One region of the Kitasatospora sp. NPDC093806 genome, then DNA from elsewhere that is predicted to be linked to it. Evidence: riboswitches for the same ligand, from Rfam matches in the RefSeq annotation. Region 1 holds a riboswitch; each other region holds the start of a gene.
The links. A riboswitch is a leader RNA that binds a small molecule or an ion and turns the genes downstream of it on or off. The one in region 1 is predicted to bind cyclic di-AMP.

Region 1 (4,334 bases):
ACGACGCGCCCTGAACCCGCCACGCCGGGGGCTTCGCCCGTTCGAGCCACTCGGGGGCGGGTTGGCCGGGCCGGGGCGCGGCGGTCGGTCACGCTGGTCCGGACGCGGCCCGCGACGGCGCGGGGCGCCGGACGCTAAGGGCAGGGTGAGCGGCGATGTCGCAGAGCAGCGGGTCGGTTCGGGGTTACTTCGGCAGGTCACTGGCGGCGGGGTGCGCGCTGACGGCGCTCGTCGCCGGGACGGCTTGGGCGGACTGTCCGGTCCCGGAGCCGCGACCGGGGGCCGAACCGGTGACGGCCCCGGTGACCGGCGGGACGGCGGACCCGGTGACCGCTCCGGGGGCGGGCCCGGTGTCCGACCCGGGGGCGGCGGAGGCCGTGGCGGCCCGGCCGTCCAACTCGGACCTGGAGGTCGTCCGGATCGACCCCGACGCGGTCGCCCCGGGCGGGGTCACCACGCTCCACGCCTTCGTCGCCAACGTCGGCCCGGACCGGACGGCCTCGTCGTTCCGGGTGGTGGTCACCCTGCCGGAGGGCGTCACGCCGGAGGAGCCGTACTTCCCCGAAGAGTGCCAGGTGCTCCAGAACGGCCACCGGGTGCGCTGCACCTTCCCGGCCGGGCTGCCGGCGTACGAGAGCGCGACGGCGCTGGTCCCGATGCGGCTCGCCCCCACCGTCGAGCTCGGCGAGCTGACGGGCGGCTGGGTCTCGGTGCGCAGCAACGACGACCGCAACGACACGAACAACCTGCAGCCGTTCACGATCTCGGTCGTGGAGAACGTCGACTCCTGACGGGGCGGACGCTCTCCACGACGGCCGCTTCCTAGCGGTAGACGCGGACGTAGTCGGCGGCGAAGGTGATCGGCGCGGTGCCCGAGGGCGCGGGGTGGTAGTTCCCCGCGCTCAGGGACAGGTTGAGGATCGGGTACGCGGTCCAGCCGGCGCCGACGCCCTTGCCGTCCGAGAACACCTTCTTGCCGTTGACGTAGAAGTCGACCGAGCCGGCGCCGTAGTAGGTGCCGATGGTGACCCAGCCGTCCTTGGCGATCGCCTTGGCGTCGGTGTAATAGAGGTGGCCCGGGTTGATGTGGTTGGTCAGCTCCAGCAGGTTCGGGTTGTCGCTGTGGTACTCGAAGGAGTCGATCTCCCCGTGGGTGCCGCTGGTGCCGTTCCAGGTCCAGAGCGCCGGCCAGGCGCCGGTGCCGGCCGGGAGCTTGACCCGGGTCTCGATGTAGTCGCCGACCTTCACCTTGAAGGCCTCGCTGGAGTACTCGGTGGTGAGCAGGCCGGTGTCCCAGGCCTGCTTGCCGTTCTCCAGCGTGTGGCTGCTCGGCTTGGCGGTGAAGGTGGCGACGCCGCCGGAGACGCTGACGTTGTTCTTGTTCAGCCAGTCGAGCTTGTTGTCGTTCGGGTTGTGGTCGCCGTAGTGGTAGGAGCTGCTCCGGTCGGCGGTCCAGCGGGAGCCCAGGGCGAGGGTGTCGAAGTCGTCGGACCAGGCGAGCTGCTTGCCGGCGACCGGGATGCCGGTGGTGGGCGACGGCGTGGGGGTCGGCGTGGGGGTGGGGGTCGGGGTAGGCGTGGTGGTCGCGGCGGAGACCACGAGCTGCCGGGACGGCAGGTTGTGCCAGGCGCCGCCGAGGTCCTGCCAGAAGCCGAACTGGGTGTAGGTGCCGGCCGCCAGGGTGCGCGAGCCGGTGGTGATCGACAGGCCGCTCGGGCAGATCTGCTGGTTGGCCGCGCTGCCGGGGAAGTCGAGGTTGCGGCCGGCCGCGTCGCGGACGCCGACGCCGACGGTCTTCGCGGTGAAGCAGGAGTCCGAGTGGACGGTCAGCGCGGCCGTGGTGGCCTTGCCCGCGACCATGGTGGCCGGGGTGAGCTTGTCCTGGGTGACGGTCGGCAGGGTGGCGGCCTGGGCGCCGGTCAGGGCCGGGACGCCGCCGAGGAGGCCGGCGCCGGTGACGGCGAGCGCCCCGGTGGCGGCGAGGGCGACGGTGCGGCCCCGGCGGGCGGGGCGGGCGTGGCGGGGCGCGGGGCGCCGGTCGGGCTTCTGCATGGCAGTGTCCTCTGCGACGCCTGCGAGGTGAGCTGTCGGGTTCGGGCTGAGGTTGCCCGGCCGCCCGTGGAGCGGCTTCACCCCTAGCCGCGGCCCGCGCGCGGGAGCGCACGGGCCGGGCACTGACCTGGGTCCCCCGCTCCCGTCCGCTGTGGTGCTCGATGACCGGCCGGCGGGTGGACGGGACTCGGCGTCCCGGCGGCGGGGCTCCGCTGTGGCGGGAGCCCCTGCAGGCTAGGCAGTCGGTACGGGCACGGACAACTCCGTCCGGCCGGTTGTCGCGCAGCTCACACCCTGATTCGAGGATGATCAACGGTGCGGTGGAGTTGATCAGTTGGGGACGGGGAGGGTTCAGGCCGGGGCGTCCAGCCAGGCCGCGACCTGGGCCTGTGCCTCGGGTGCCCAGGCCAGCTCCAGGTGGTTGAGGCCGGCCAGCAGCCGGGTGCCGCCGACGGTGCCGATCCCCGTGGTGTCCAGCGCGCTCGCCGTGAACACGATGCCGTCGCTCGGCCCCCGGTTCTCGTTGAGCACCCCGGGGAGGTCCGCCGAACCGCCGGCCAGCAGGTAGGTCCGGACGGCCGCCGGGACCCCGGCCCGCTGCAGCGGCCCGATCAGCGACCCCGCGTCGATCGCGGCCTGGATCCCCTGGCCCGAGGTGTAGAAGCCCTGGCCGCCGAAGTAGGTCGTCCACCAGTCCTGCGCGGTGGAGTCCACCCCGTACCGGCCGTCCCAGCGGGCCAGCAGCTGCCGCTGCCCCGGGTAGCAGTCGTACCCGCCGGTCGGCAGCACCCCGAGGCAGGGCTGGGCGGTGTACGTCCCGTAGCAGGTCATGTACAGGTGCGGGGACGGCGCGTTCGCCGTGCCGCCGCAGGCCGGCCAGGTGGCCAGCGAGAAGGCCCAGCCGTGCGCGTACACGTAGTCCAGCCCGCCGTTGGGCCCGCCCAGGGTGACCAGCCGGCGGACGTCGCCCGCGTACGCCCGTCCCCAGGACGGGCGCACCGAGGACACGTACGCGCGGGCCGCGACCTCGCCCTTGCTCCAGGCGACCACGTCCACCTGCGGGACCCCGAGCCGGGCCCGGATCAGCGCGACCGCGTCGCCGACGGCCTGCGCCTGGACCAGGTTGTCGCCCTGCTTGTGGGCGAAGCCGACCGCGAACACCCGGTGGCCGCTCGCCGCCAGGTACTGGGCCAGCCCGGTGGCGGGGCAGGCGGCGGCGCCGCAGTTGCCGGACTCGCCGGGGGCGGCCCAGGCGCGGTCGGCGTTGTCGTTGGCGCCGTGGACGAGCAGGACGGGGGTCGGGCGGGGGCCGGTGTCCCAGCCGGCCGCCGAGTAGAGCAGGAACCGGCCCGAGAACGGCTGGCGGACCCCGCCGAAGTAGGTCAGGCGGGCGCCGTCCTGGTCGCCGCGGCCGCCCGGCGGGTACTGCTCGGCGGGGATGCCGGGGGTGGGGTCGAGGTAGCGCTCGACCTTGGCCCAGCCGTTCCCTGGGGCGGGGTACGTCGCCTCCAGGGTCGGCGCGGCGGCCGCCATGGTGACGGCGGTCGTGGTGGTGGCGGGTGCGGGGGTGGCGGGTGCGGGGGTGGCGGGTGCGGGGGTGGCCAGGAGGAGGGTGCTGAGCACGAGGCTGAGGAGGACGGCGGCGGCTCTGCCGCGTCGGACGGCGGTCTTCACGGGGGCGGCTCCGGTGGGGGGCGGCCCACGTCCCGGTGGGCCGGAGTGCGCACACCGTACGGGCGGCCCGGCGGCCCGCCCATGGGGCGGCGGCACACCCGGGGCGGCCGCGCTGTGGCGGGCCGGCCCGTGGTGCGGCGGGTGTGGTCCCGGGCAGGCGGAGGGCGTGGCGGCCGGTCCGTCGGGTTGTCCAGTGGCCGGTGTGTCGGATCCGGCGCGGAAAGTGCGCCGTGAAGGCGGGGTGGTCGGATAGGTTGGAGATCCATCCGTGCCCGGAGCGGCACCGACCGCATCCGGACACCGGAGATCCGGACACCAGATCCGGACACCGGAGACACATCAGAGACGAGGACCAGCCCCGCCATGACCGCGCCCCTGCCCGCCTTCGCCGGCCGTACCTTCCTGTTCCGGGTCGACAACGGCGCGGCCTTCCGCAACGCCTACTCGGCCGACGGCAAGCGGCTGCGCTGGGAGGGCCTCGGCGAGTCGGCGGGCCAGTGGGAGGACGTGGCGCTGCACGTCGCCGAGGTCGGGCCGCAGGTGTACTTCGTCAGCTGGACCGAGCAGAGCGGCATCACCGTCAGCCACGTCATGGACCTGGGCCGGCT
Region 2 (4,334 bases), on a different contig from region 1:
GATCATGCGGTCCTGGGTCTCCCCGAGATCCTCGCCGAGCTGGAACGCGCCGCCGATCGAGAGCGCGGCGAAGCCGTGGGCCAGCGAGCGGAAGGTCCGGGCCGCGTGGATCGCCTCGGAGCCCTCCAGCCCGTACTCGCGGAGCACCGCGACGATCACCCCGACCAGCCGGGCCGCCGCCGCGGCCAGGTCGTCGTCCGGCTGCGGGGCCTGCGGCAGCGCGCCGTACCGGTGCGGGTGCTCGGTGGCGTACGCGTGGTACGCCCGCAGGACGGCGGCGACGGCGTCGTCCCCGCCGCGGCCGAGTGCGGCCTCGGCGAGCCGGTCGGCCAGCTCCTCGGTCACCCGGACGGCGACCAGCCGGCGCAGTTCGGCCAGTCCGCCGCTGACGTGCTTGTACAGCGAGGGGGTGGCGACGCCGGCCCGGGCGGCCACGGCGGCCAGGGTGAGGGCCTCCGGGCCCTGCTCGTCGATGAGGGCGAGGGCGTGGCCGACGACCTGCTCGGGGGTCAGTCCGACTCGGGGCATCGCGGTTCTCCTGGAGGGGGTGGAAGGGATGGGGGCGCGGGCCGGGCCCGGGGTTCGGGCCTGGCGTTCGGGCATGGCGTTCGGGCCCGGGGTCGGGCCCGGGTTCAGGCCCGGGTTCAGGCCCGCTCGGCCTCGGCGAGGAAGGACAGCAGGGCGTCCGCGGTGGCCTGCGGGCGGTCGGCCATCGGGTAGTGCCCGGCGCCCTCGATCATCACCTTGCGCGCCCCCAGCGCGGCGGCCTGCCGGTCGGCGACCAGCTCCGGCTTCGCGAAGTCGGGGTCCTTCTCGCCCATCACGACCAGCGCCGGGCAGCGCACGGCGGCGGTCCAGCCGGCCGGCGAGGAGTCCCCGCGGACGTAGCCGCGGGTGGCGGTCTTCCGGCCCGGGGTGCGCAGCGCGGCGACCAGCCCGGCCACGTACTCCTCGTGGTCGGCCGGCTTGGTGGTCGGGTAGGCGGCCTTCCGCTGGTAGAGGCCCCAGAAGGCGGGGGAGTGCACCAGCAGCCGGCCCATCGCGCCGACCACCACGCGCTGCAGCGCGGTCGGCGGCACGTTCTCGACGAAGGCGTCCAGCAGGACGATCCCGGCGACCCGCGCGGGGGCGTCCCCGGCGGCCTTGACCACGCTGGCGCCGGTGTACGAGTTGCCGGCCAGCACGGCCCGCTCGATGCCCAGGTGGTCGAGCAGGGCGAGGACGTCGCGGGCGATCGCGGCGGGCGTGTAGTCGTCCCAGACGATCGAGGACTCGCCGAAGCCGCGCAGGTCCATGGTGATCACCCGGCGGCCGGCGGCGGTGAGCAGCGGGCGCAGGTGCCGGTACGCGGCCCGGCTGTCGAGCATCCCGGGGAGCAGGACGACCGGGGCGCCGGCGCCGTGCTCGGTGTCGTCGAAGGCGATCCGGCCGCCGGGGAGGTCGAGGTAGCGGGTGACGGGGGCGGTGGTGCCGTTCATGGGGGCCTCCTCGGTCCGGACGTCGGCGACGTGCCGATAGCCATAAAGCTAAGGCTAATAGCCTTAGCCGTCAAGCTATCGCCTATGCCGATTCGGATCGGCCCGGGGTCGCTCCCGTCCTCAGACCCCCTCCACCTTGAACGGGTCGTGCTCGCTCAGCAGCTTGTCCAGCCGGGCCTGGTCGACCCTGGTCACCAGGTCGGTGGACTCCTGTCGGTCCCGGACCACCTTGGCCAGCGTGAACGTGGAGGTGACGGTGTACAGCAGGCCGATCCCCAGGAAGGCCCGGGTCCAGGGCTCCACCGGGAGGAAGGCGATCCCGATCGCGAGGGTGGAGGCGGCGAGGGCGAAGGACAGGACGGCCTGGACGTAGTACGCGGCCGTGGTGCGTGACTGCATCGGTGCGCTCATGGCGCCAGGATGGGCCGCGCGCTCCCGGCCTCGCATGAGTAGGAGTACTCAGTTGGGGGGCCGTTCGTTGACGTCCTCTCACGTTCGGTAGTGTCAGTTGTCATCAAACCTCACAAATCGCCCATCGAGTGCCGTACTGCCCGATCCTCATCCGTCGTCAACGACGAACGGCTTGGAATCGGGGGCCACTCGGATTAACGTTTGATAACGCAGCGCGGTCCGCAACGCCGTACCCAGACGGCACCGTGCGCCGTCGCCTAATCCCGCCGGCCGGCCTCCGGGCAGGCCAGGGAGCCGGGGAACCACGTTCCTTGGGGTGAATCGGCCGGGCCCAGGCCCAGCCGTAGGAGACCTTCCTGCTCCGAACCCGTCAGCTAACCCGGTAGGCGCGAAGGAAGGAAAGGAGCGCGCCTCCGTGGCGTCGACGCACACCCCGGCACACCCGTCCGGCTCCTCTGCCGGCACCCAGCTGCTCGACCACCCCGGTCCGTCCGCCGGGCCCGGCCCTTTCGGCGGCCCCGGGCCCTTCGCCGGCCCCGGCCCGTTCACCGGCCCCGCCGACGAGAGCGCCCCGCCGGCCGCCGACGCCAACCGGCACCGGATGCCCCGTCAGACCCGCGGCACCGCTCCGCTGCTCGGCGTCACCGCCGTCGCCGCCACCCTGGGCGCCACCGGCTTCGCCTCCGCCACCCCGGCCGCCGCGCCCGCCGTCGAGGCGCCCGACGAGACCCCGGTCGCGCTCGCCGCCGACCCCGGCCTCGCCCTCGCCGCCCGGATCCAGCAGCAGGCCGACAGCCAGCGCACCGCCGCCGAGGAGGACGCCCGCGTCCAGGCCGCCCAGGAGGCCGAGGCCAAGCGCGCCGTCCAGCTCGCCCAGCAGGAGCAGGCCAAGCGCGCCGCCGAGGCCGCCGAGAAGGCCAAGCTCGCCGCGATCACCCTGCCGGTGAAGGACTACAACCTCTCCGCGCACTACGGCCAGAGCGCCCGCTACTGGGCCCACCTGCACACCGGCCTGGACTTCGCCGCCGACACCGGCACCGCCGTCTACGCGGTCGGCCAGGGCACCATCACCTCGGCCGGCTGGGCCGGCGCCTACGGCTACCGGATCGTCGAGACGCTGCCCGACGGCACCGAGATCTGGTACTGCCACCTCTCCTCGATCATCAAGGGCTCCGGCAAGGTCGTCCCCGGCCAGCAGATCGGCAAGGTCGGCGCCACCGGCAACGTCACCGGCCCGCACCTGCACGTCGAGGTCCGGCCCGGCGGCGGCGCGCCCGTCGACCCGGAGACCTGGTTCGAGCAGCGCGGCGTCACCCCCTGACCCCGCCCCCCCGGCACCGCGCGGGGCCCCGGCCGTCGATCCGGCCGGGGCCCCGCGTCGTTCCCGGACTACTCCGCGCGCGGGCGGTCCTCGTCGTCCGCGTCCGCCGCGTCCTCCGTGTCCGCCGCCCAGGCCTCGTCCTCCGCGTCCGGCTGCCAGTCCTCGTCCGCCGCGTCCGGCTCCCAGGTCTCGTCCGCGGCGGGCTCCAGACCCGCCAGGTAGGCGTCGATCTCCGCCTGCCCCGGCTCCGGCGCCAGCTCCGGGAACTCCTCCACCAGCAGCCGCGGCAGCCCCGGCACCGTCCACTCGCCCGACAGGTCCAGCGCCGCCTCGACCGCCGCCTCCTCGAACGCCCCGAAGTCCCCGGCCAGCTCCTCCGGCATCGGCCGGCCCAGCGCCGTCAGCTCGGCCAGGTTCCGGTAGCTGCGCTGCATCAGCCCGTGCTCCAGCAGCCGGCGCGCCCCGTCCGTGGCCATGCCCACCGCCAGCGTCCGCGCCGCGCCGTCCCAGCCCCCGTCGTCCACCGGGTCCAGCACGCCGTCCGCCTCCAGCGCCGCGAACGCCGCCAGCCGCTCCTCCTCCGCCAGCCCCCGGAACCCCTCCAGCCAGGACCGCACCGCCGCCCCGTCCGCGGTGTCCACCCCGTCCGCGCGCAGCAGCAGCGCGTACAGCCGGGGCCAGGTCACCAGGTCGGCCCGGCGCAGCAGCCCGGCCGCCAGCTCGCCCTGCCACTCGGCCTCCGCGTGCAGCCGCTCCTGCCGCTTGGCGTTCAGCCGCTTCGCCGCGCGCTGGTGGTCGATCAGCAGCCGCACCGCCGCGCCGTACGCCAGCGGGTCCAGCTCCGGCGCGGGCTGGACGTACAGGTGCAGCCGCTCGTACAGCAGGTGCTCCACCGCGGCCGAGGTCAGCTCGGGCCAGCCGTCGTGCATCCTGCCCTCGCCCAGCTCCAGCAGCGCCAGCACCGTCCGCACCGGCTCCTCGGCGAGCGGCGCGCGGCCCTCCGCCTCCGCCCAGGCGAGCAGATCGGCGGCCTTGGTGCGCGGGGCGAGCCGCAGGTCTTCGTCTTCCATAACCACGAACCGTAACCGCTGGTCGCGGGTAGGGTCGGGAGCCATGGTGCCTGT
Region 3 (4,334 bases), on a different contig from region 1:
TATGCCATTTGAACGACTGCACGTGAATCGACTCTTGCATCTGCAGTGAGCGCAGAGCACGATGGTGCACGTGCACCTGCACATCCCTGGCAATCCCGCGGGCTCCGCGTCGACCCCACGCGCGACTCCGTGCACCGGCCCGGCAGCGCCCCCGCGCCTCCGGGCCCTCGTGCGCGCGCGCCTGGTCGAGGGGGCGGCCGCGCGGCCGAGCGAGTCGGAGGTGACCGGCATGACCCCGGCGGGTCCAGCCGTGTCCGCCCCCTTATGGGAGGAGCTCTTCATGAGCACCGGAACGGCCTTGGCAGTCGACCCCCATGTGGTCACCTGTACGCTCGCTCCCCGTTATGAAGCCGTCAGAACCGCGCGCGACTTCGCCAGGACCGCCCTCCAGCGCTGGGGGCTGGGCGAGCTCTTCGACGACGTCGCGCTGGTGGCCTCGGAGCTGGTGACCAACGCCCTGCGGCACGCGATCGGCGCGTGCCCCGGTGCGGTGGGTGAGTACGACCTTCCCATGCAGGCGGCGGCCGAGGGCCGGCTGCCGATCCGAATAAGCCTGGTGCACCGCGCACCCCAGGTGGTCTGTGCCGTGAGCGATCCCAGCAGCACCGGGCCGGTCGCCCGGGAGGCGGACTTCGTGGCGGAGTCCGGCCGCGGGCTGCACCTGGTCGACTCGTTCAGCCGTTCCTGGGGCTGGCACCCGCTGGGCGGCGGCAAGGTCGTCTGGGCGCTGTTCGAGGCGGAACCGGTACCGCTGGAGCCGGAACAACGGCCCCTTCCGGTGGCCGAGTTCGGCGGACGGCACCGACGCTCGGCCTAGCGCCGCGGCGACCCCGGGCACCATCGCCCCACCGGCAGTACCCCTCCGGGAGCCCACACCCCGGATGGACGGCCACACACCGTCTCGACACCACGACACCCCGGCAACGGCAGTCGGTCACCCTCGGGCAGCGGGTACCGAAGGCCTCCCGGCGGTGACGCCCCCTCCGACCCGCGTGCGGCGGCTCGGCCCGGCGGCGGCGATCGGGAACCGGGTGGCCATCCCGCGGCAGAAGACAGTGGCAAAAGACAAAGGCCGTCGTGGTGTCAGCACCCACGACGGCCCCCCGATGGTGCGGCCCCCCGATGGTGAAGGCGGAAGCCGGCGGACGGTCAGACCGCCAGGTGGTCGAACTCCCCGTCCTTGGCCCCCAGCAGCAGCGCCGCTATCTCGGCCCGGGTGTAGATCAGCGCCGGACCGTCCGGGAAGCGCGAGTTGCGCATCGCCACCTCGCCCCCCGGGAGGGCGGCGAACTCGACGCAGTTGCCCTGAGAGTTGCTGTGCAGGCTCTTCTGCCAGACCACGCCCTCGAGGTCCGCAGCGGCCATCCCGTTGTACGCGTCGTATGTGTCGTGCATAGAAATCTCCCGAAGAGCTCCGGAGTGGGTCGTTCGCTCGGCGCCCCGACCCTCGGCCGAACGCCCGGGCCGGCCCCGTACCGGCCCGGCACAACGCCTCACTTGACGCGATGATAGCTCCTGTGCACGTGCATCAGCACGGGACATTGCAGGTGCACGGCGGTTTCGACACCGAACCGGAACTCTTCCCGAGCCGCCCGCCTGACGGCACGTAACCGGACATAGCCGACTGAATCGGCAAGCCGTCGCTAACCGCCCGTAGGCGGCCGCCCGCTGAATGTTGATCTTCCGAAGCCCGGAGTCGCACCGCCGTGACGCTCCGTCAGGCGGCCCGAGCCCTGTGAGACATCTCACGCGCCCCTCCTGCAACGCGGGACCCGTTCCGGCGCATCTGAGCGGATACCGGGAGAACTGCCGGACCGAGGCCGGATATGTCCGGTTTTCGGTGGTGCCGCCCCGCCCGGCGGGGCAGCCGACTGCGGGCCGGGCCTGCGGATGTCCTACGATCTCCGCCATGAGCACCGCAGCCATCCCGGGCGCGCCACTGCCCGTCCGCACTCCAGGCTCCCGTGCGCGGGGGCGCCACCGCCGTCCCGAGCGCCCCGAGATCCCGGCCGGTTCCCCGGCCCTGCTGCTCGCCGTCCCGGCGGCCGCCGGACCCGAGTCCCGCTCCGTCGTCGAGGAGCTGCTGTCCATCGTCCGCAGCGAGCAGAACGGCGTGCAGACCGTGGCCGGCTACCTCCCGGCCGACGCGGCCGACGGCGAGGCCGGCGAGGAGCGCACCGTCGCCGAACTGCTGGCCGAGGCGGCCGAGGCCGGCCTGCCGGCGCCGGTGGTGGTCCCGCTGGTTCCCGGCCCGCACGGGTTCCTGACCGACCTGCACGACCTGGCCTCCGCGTACGGCGCCACCGTCACCGACGTGCTCGGCCCGCACCCGCTGCTGGCCGAGGGCGTCCACGTCCGCCTCTCCGAGGCCGGACTGGCCCGCGCCGACCGCGCCCGGCTGTTCGCGATCGCGACCGCCGCCGACGGCGTGGTGCTCACCACCGCCGGCGGGCAGGCCGCGGCCGACGCCGCCGGGATCACCGGCATGCTGCTGGCCGCGCGACTGGCCGTGCCGGTCGTCGCCGCCGCGCTCGACGTGCCCGGCTCGGTCGTCGACGCCGTCGCCCACCTCAAGGAGATGGGCGCGCAGAACCCGGCGCTGGCGCCGCTGGTGATCGGCCCGGAGGCCGACTCCGAGCTGCTCGCCACGGCCGCCGAGGAGACCGGCTGCCCGTCGGCCGCGCCGCTGGGCGCCTACCAGGCGGTCGGCCAGCTGGTCGCCTCCACCTACCTGGCCGCCCTGCCGGCCTTCGACGGCGGGCTCGCGGCCGAGGAGGCCGACGCCGAGGAGGCCGCCAAGGGCAGCGGACGGCACGCCGCGCAGTAGCGGACACCCACGACAGCGGGGCCCGGGAACGCAGCACGCGTTCCCGGGCCCCGTTGTGCTCGGCGCCTGACGCCCCCTCCGCCCGGACTGCGGTGATTCGGTGAGGTTGGGGCGAGTTGTCCGATCTGTGGAGCTTTCACCGGAGATGCCCGCGGCCCGGCGTGCGGCCCGGCGAGCGCCGTCCGACGCCTCGTCGGCGCCCGTCGGCGCGCCTCCTTCCCCCGGACCCTCCCCCGGGCCGCCGCGCCGGAACCGGCCTCCTGAGGCACCGGCAGTTGTGTTGACCACGACGAGCGTTGCGCGAAAACGGTCATTTCTGATCATGAAGGACAGCCCCCGAGCCCCGCTTTCGCAAACCGTGACGAGCGTCACACATGTTTGCGGTTTGAACTCGGGTCTGCTTAACGTGCTCCCCGTTCGTGGCCACACGGACCCAGTTCACCCGCAACGCCGAGTCCTGCCGTCGGGTGCGCTGGCAGCGCAATGCACCACGGCAGGAGCGGGGGAACCACAGGTAGTCCGCCCAGGACCGGTCCACGGACCGGCCCCGGGCTAGGGGTGAAGCCGCGTCCACAGCGCGGCCGGGCAACTCCAGCCCGAATCCGACAGCTCACCTCGCAGGCGTGGGAGAGGACCGCGTCTTCATGCTGCCCACCAACGGCACCCGTCTGTCCGGCCGTACCCGTCGCGCGATCGCCGCCCTCGGCGTCGCGGGCATCGGCCTCACCATCCCCTGCCTGACCGCCGGCACCGCCTCCGCCGCCTCCGTCGCGACCTGGGACAAGGTCGCCCAGTGCGAGAGCGGCGGCAACTGGAGCATCAACACCGGCAACGGCTTCTACGGCGGCCTCCAGTTCACCAACTCCACCTGGTCCGGCTTCGGCGGCACCGCGTACGCCGCGCGCGCCGACCTCGCCACCAAGGACCAGCAGATCTCGGTCGCCGAGAAGGTCCTCGCCTCGCAGGGCCCCGGCGCCTGGCCGGTCTGCTCGGTCCAGGCCGGCCTGACCAAGGGCGGCACCCCCGCCGCCGTGGACACCTCCGCCGCCGCCAAGCCGGCCGCGCAGACCCCGGCCCCGGCCGCCAAGCCCGCCGAGAAGCCCGCCGCCCAGCAGCCGGCCGCCAAGCCCGCCGCGAAGCCGCAGACCCAGGCCCCCGCCGCCGACTCCGCCGCCACCTCCGCCGACGCCCAGGGCAAGGGCGGCCAGGACTGGCAGCAGTGGCGTCAGCAGGCCGGCCAGCACGCCTCGGACGACTACACCGTGGTCGCCGGCGACTGGCTCTCCACCATCGCCGACAAGAACGGGGTCCAGGGCGGCTGGGAGCGGCTGTACGAGCTCAACCGCGCCACCCTGACCGAGGGCCCGCACGCCATCTACCCGGGCCAGCACCTGACCCTGGGCGACCGCGCCAAGGCCCAGGACGCGTCCGGCAAGGGCTTCGACTGGTTCAACCGCGCCAAGGGCGCCCAGGACGGCACCGCGGCCGCCAAGCCCGCCGCGCAGAC

Region 2: it holds a riboswitch for cyclic di-AMP, as region 1 does, so the genes downstream of both, AB0N76_RS32515 (M23 family metallopeptidase) here and AB0N76_RS21710 (glycoside hydrolase family 16 protein) in region 1, are expected to answer to the same signal.
Region 3: it holds a riboswitch for cyclic di-AMP, as region 1 does, so the genes downstream of both, AB0N76_RS36095 (transglycosylase family protein) here and AB0N76_RS21710 (glycoside hydrolase family 16 protein) in region 1, are expected to answer to the same signal.

Annotation. Positions count from the first base shown of each region.
Region 1 is NZ_JBFBDO010000046.1:10,771-15,104, reverse strand. It holds gene AB0N76_RS21715 (hypothetical protein) at 291-791, shown strand; gene AB0N76_RS21710 (glycoside hydrolase family 16 protein) at 823-2,052, opposite strand; cyclic di-AMP (ydaO/yuaA leader) riboswitch at 2,055-2,219, opposite strand; gene AB0N76_RS21705 (lipase) at 2,404-3,726, opposite strand; gene AB0N76_RS21700 (MoaF N-terminal domain-containing protein) at 4,090-4,334, shown strand, end outside.
Region 2 is NZ_JBFBDO010000106.1:4,292-8,625, forward strand. It holds gene AB0N76_RS32500 (TetR-like C-terminal domain-containing protein) at 1-528, opposite strand, end outside; gene AB0N76_RS32505 (alpha/beta hydrolase) at 645-1,478, opposite strand; gene AB0N76_RS32510 (YiaA/YiaB family inner membrane protein) at 1,599-1,889, opposite strand; cyclic di-AMP (ydaO/yuaA leader) riboswitch at 2,134-2,292, shown strand; gene AB0N76_RS32515 (M23 family metallopeptidase) at 2,305-3,210, shown strand; gene AB0N76_RS32520 (hypothetical protein) at 3,279-4,280, opposite strand; gene AB0N76_RS32525 (GNAT family protein) at 4,324-4,334, shown strand, end outside.
Region 3 is NZ_JBFBDO010000141.1:48-4,381, reverse strand. It holds gene AB0N76_RS36110 (ATP-binding protein) at 281-817, shown strand; gene AB0N76_RS36105 (DUF397 domain-containing protein) at 1,150-1,395, opposite strand; gene AB0N76_RS36100 (hypothetical protein) at 1,910-2,827, shown strand; cyclic di-AMP (ydaO/yuaA leader) riboswitch at 3,266-3,464, shown strand; partial or broken gene AB0N76_RS36095 (transglycosylase family protein) at 3,451-4,334, shown strand, end outside.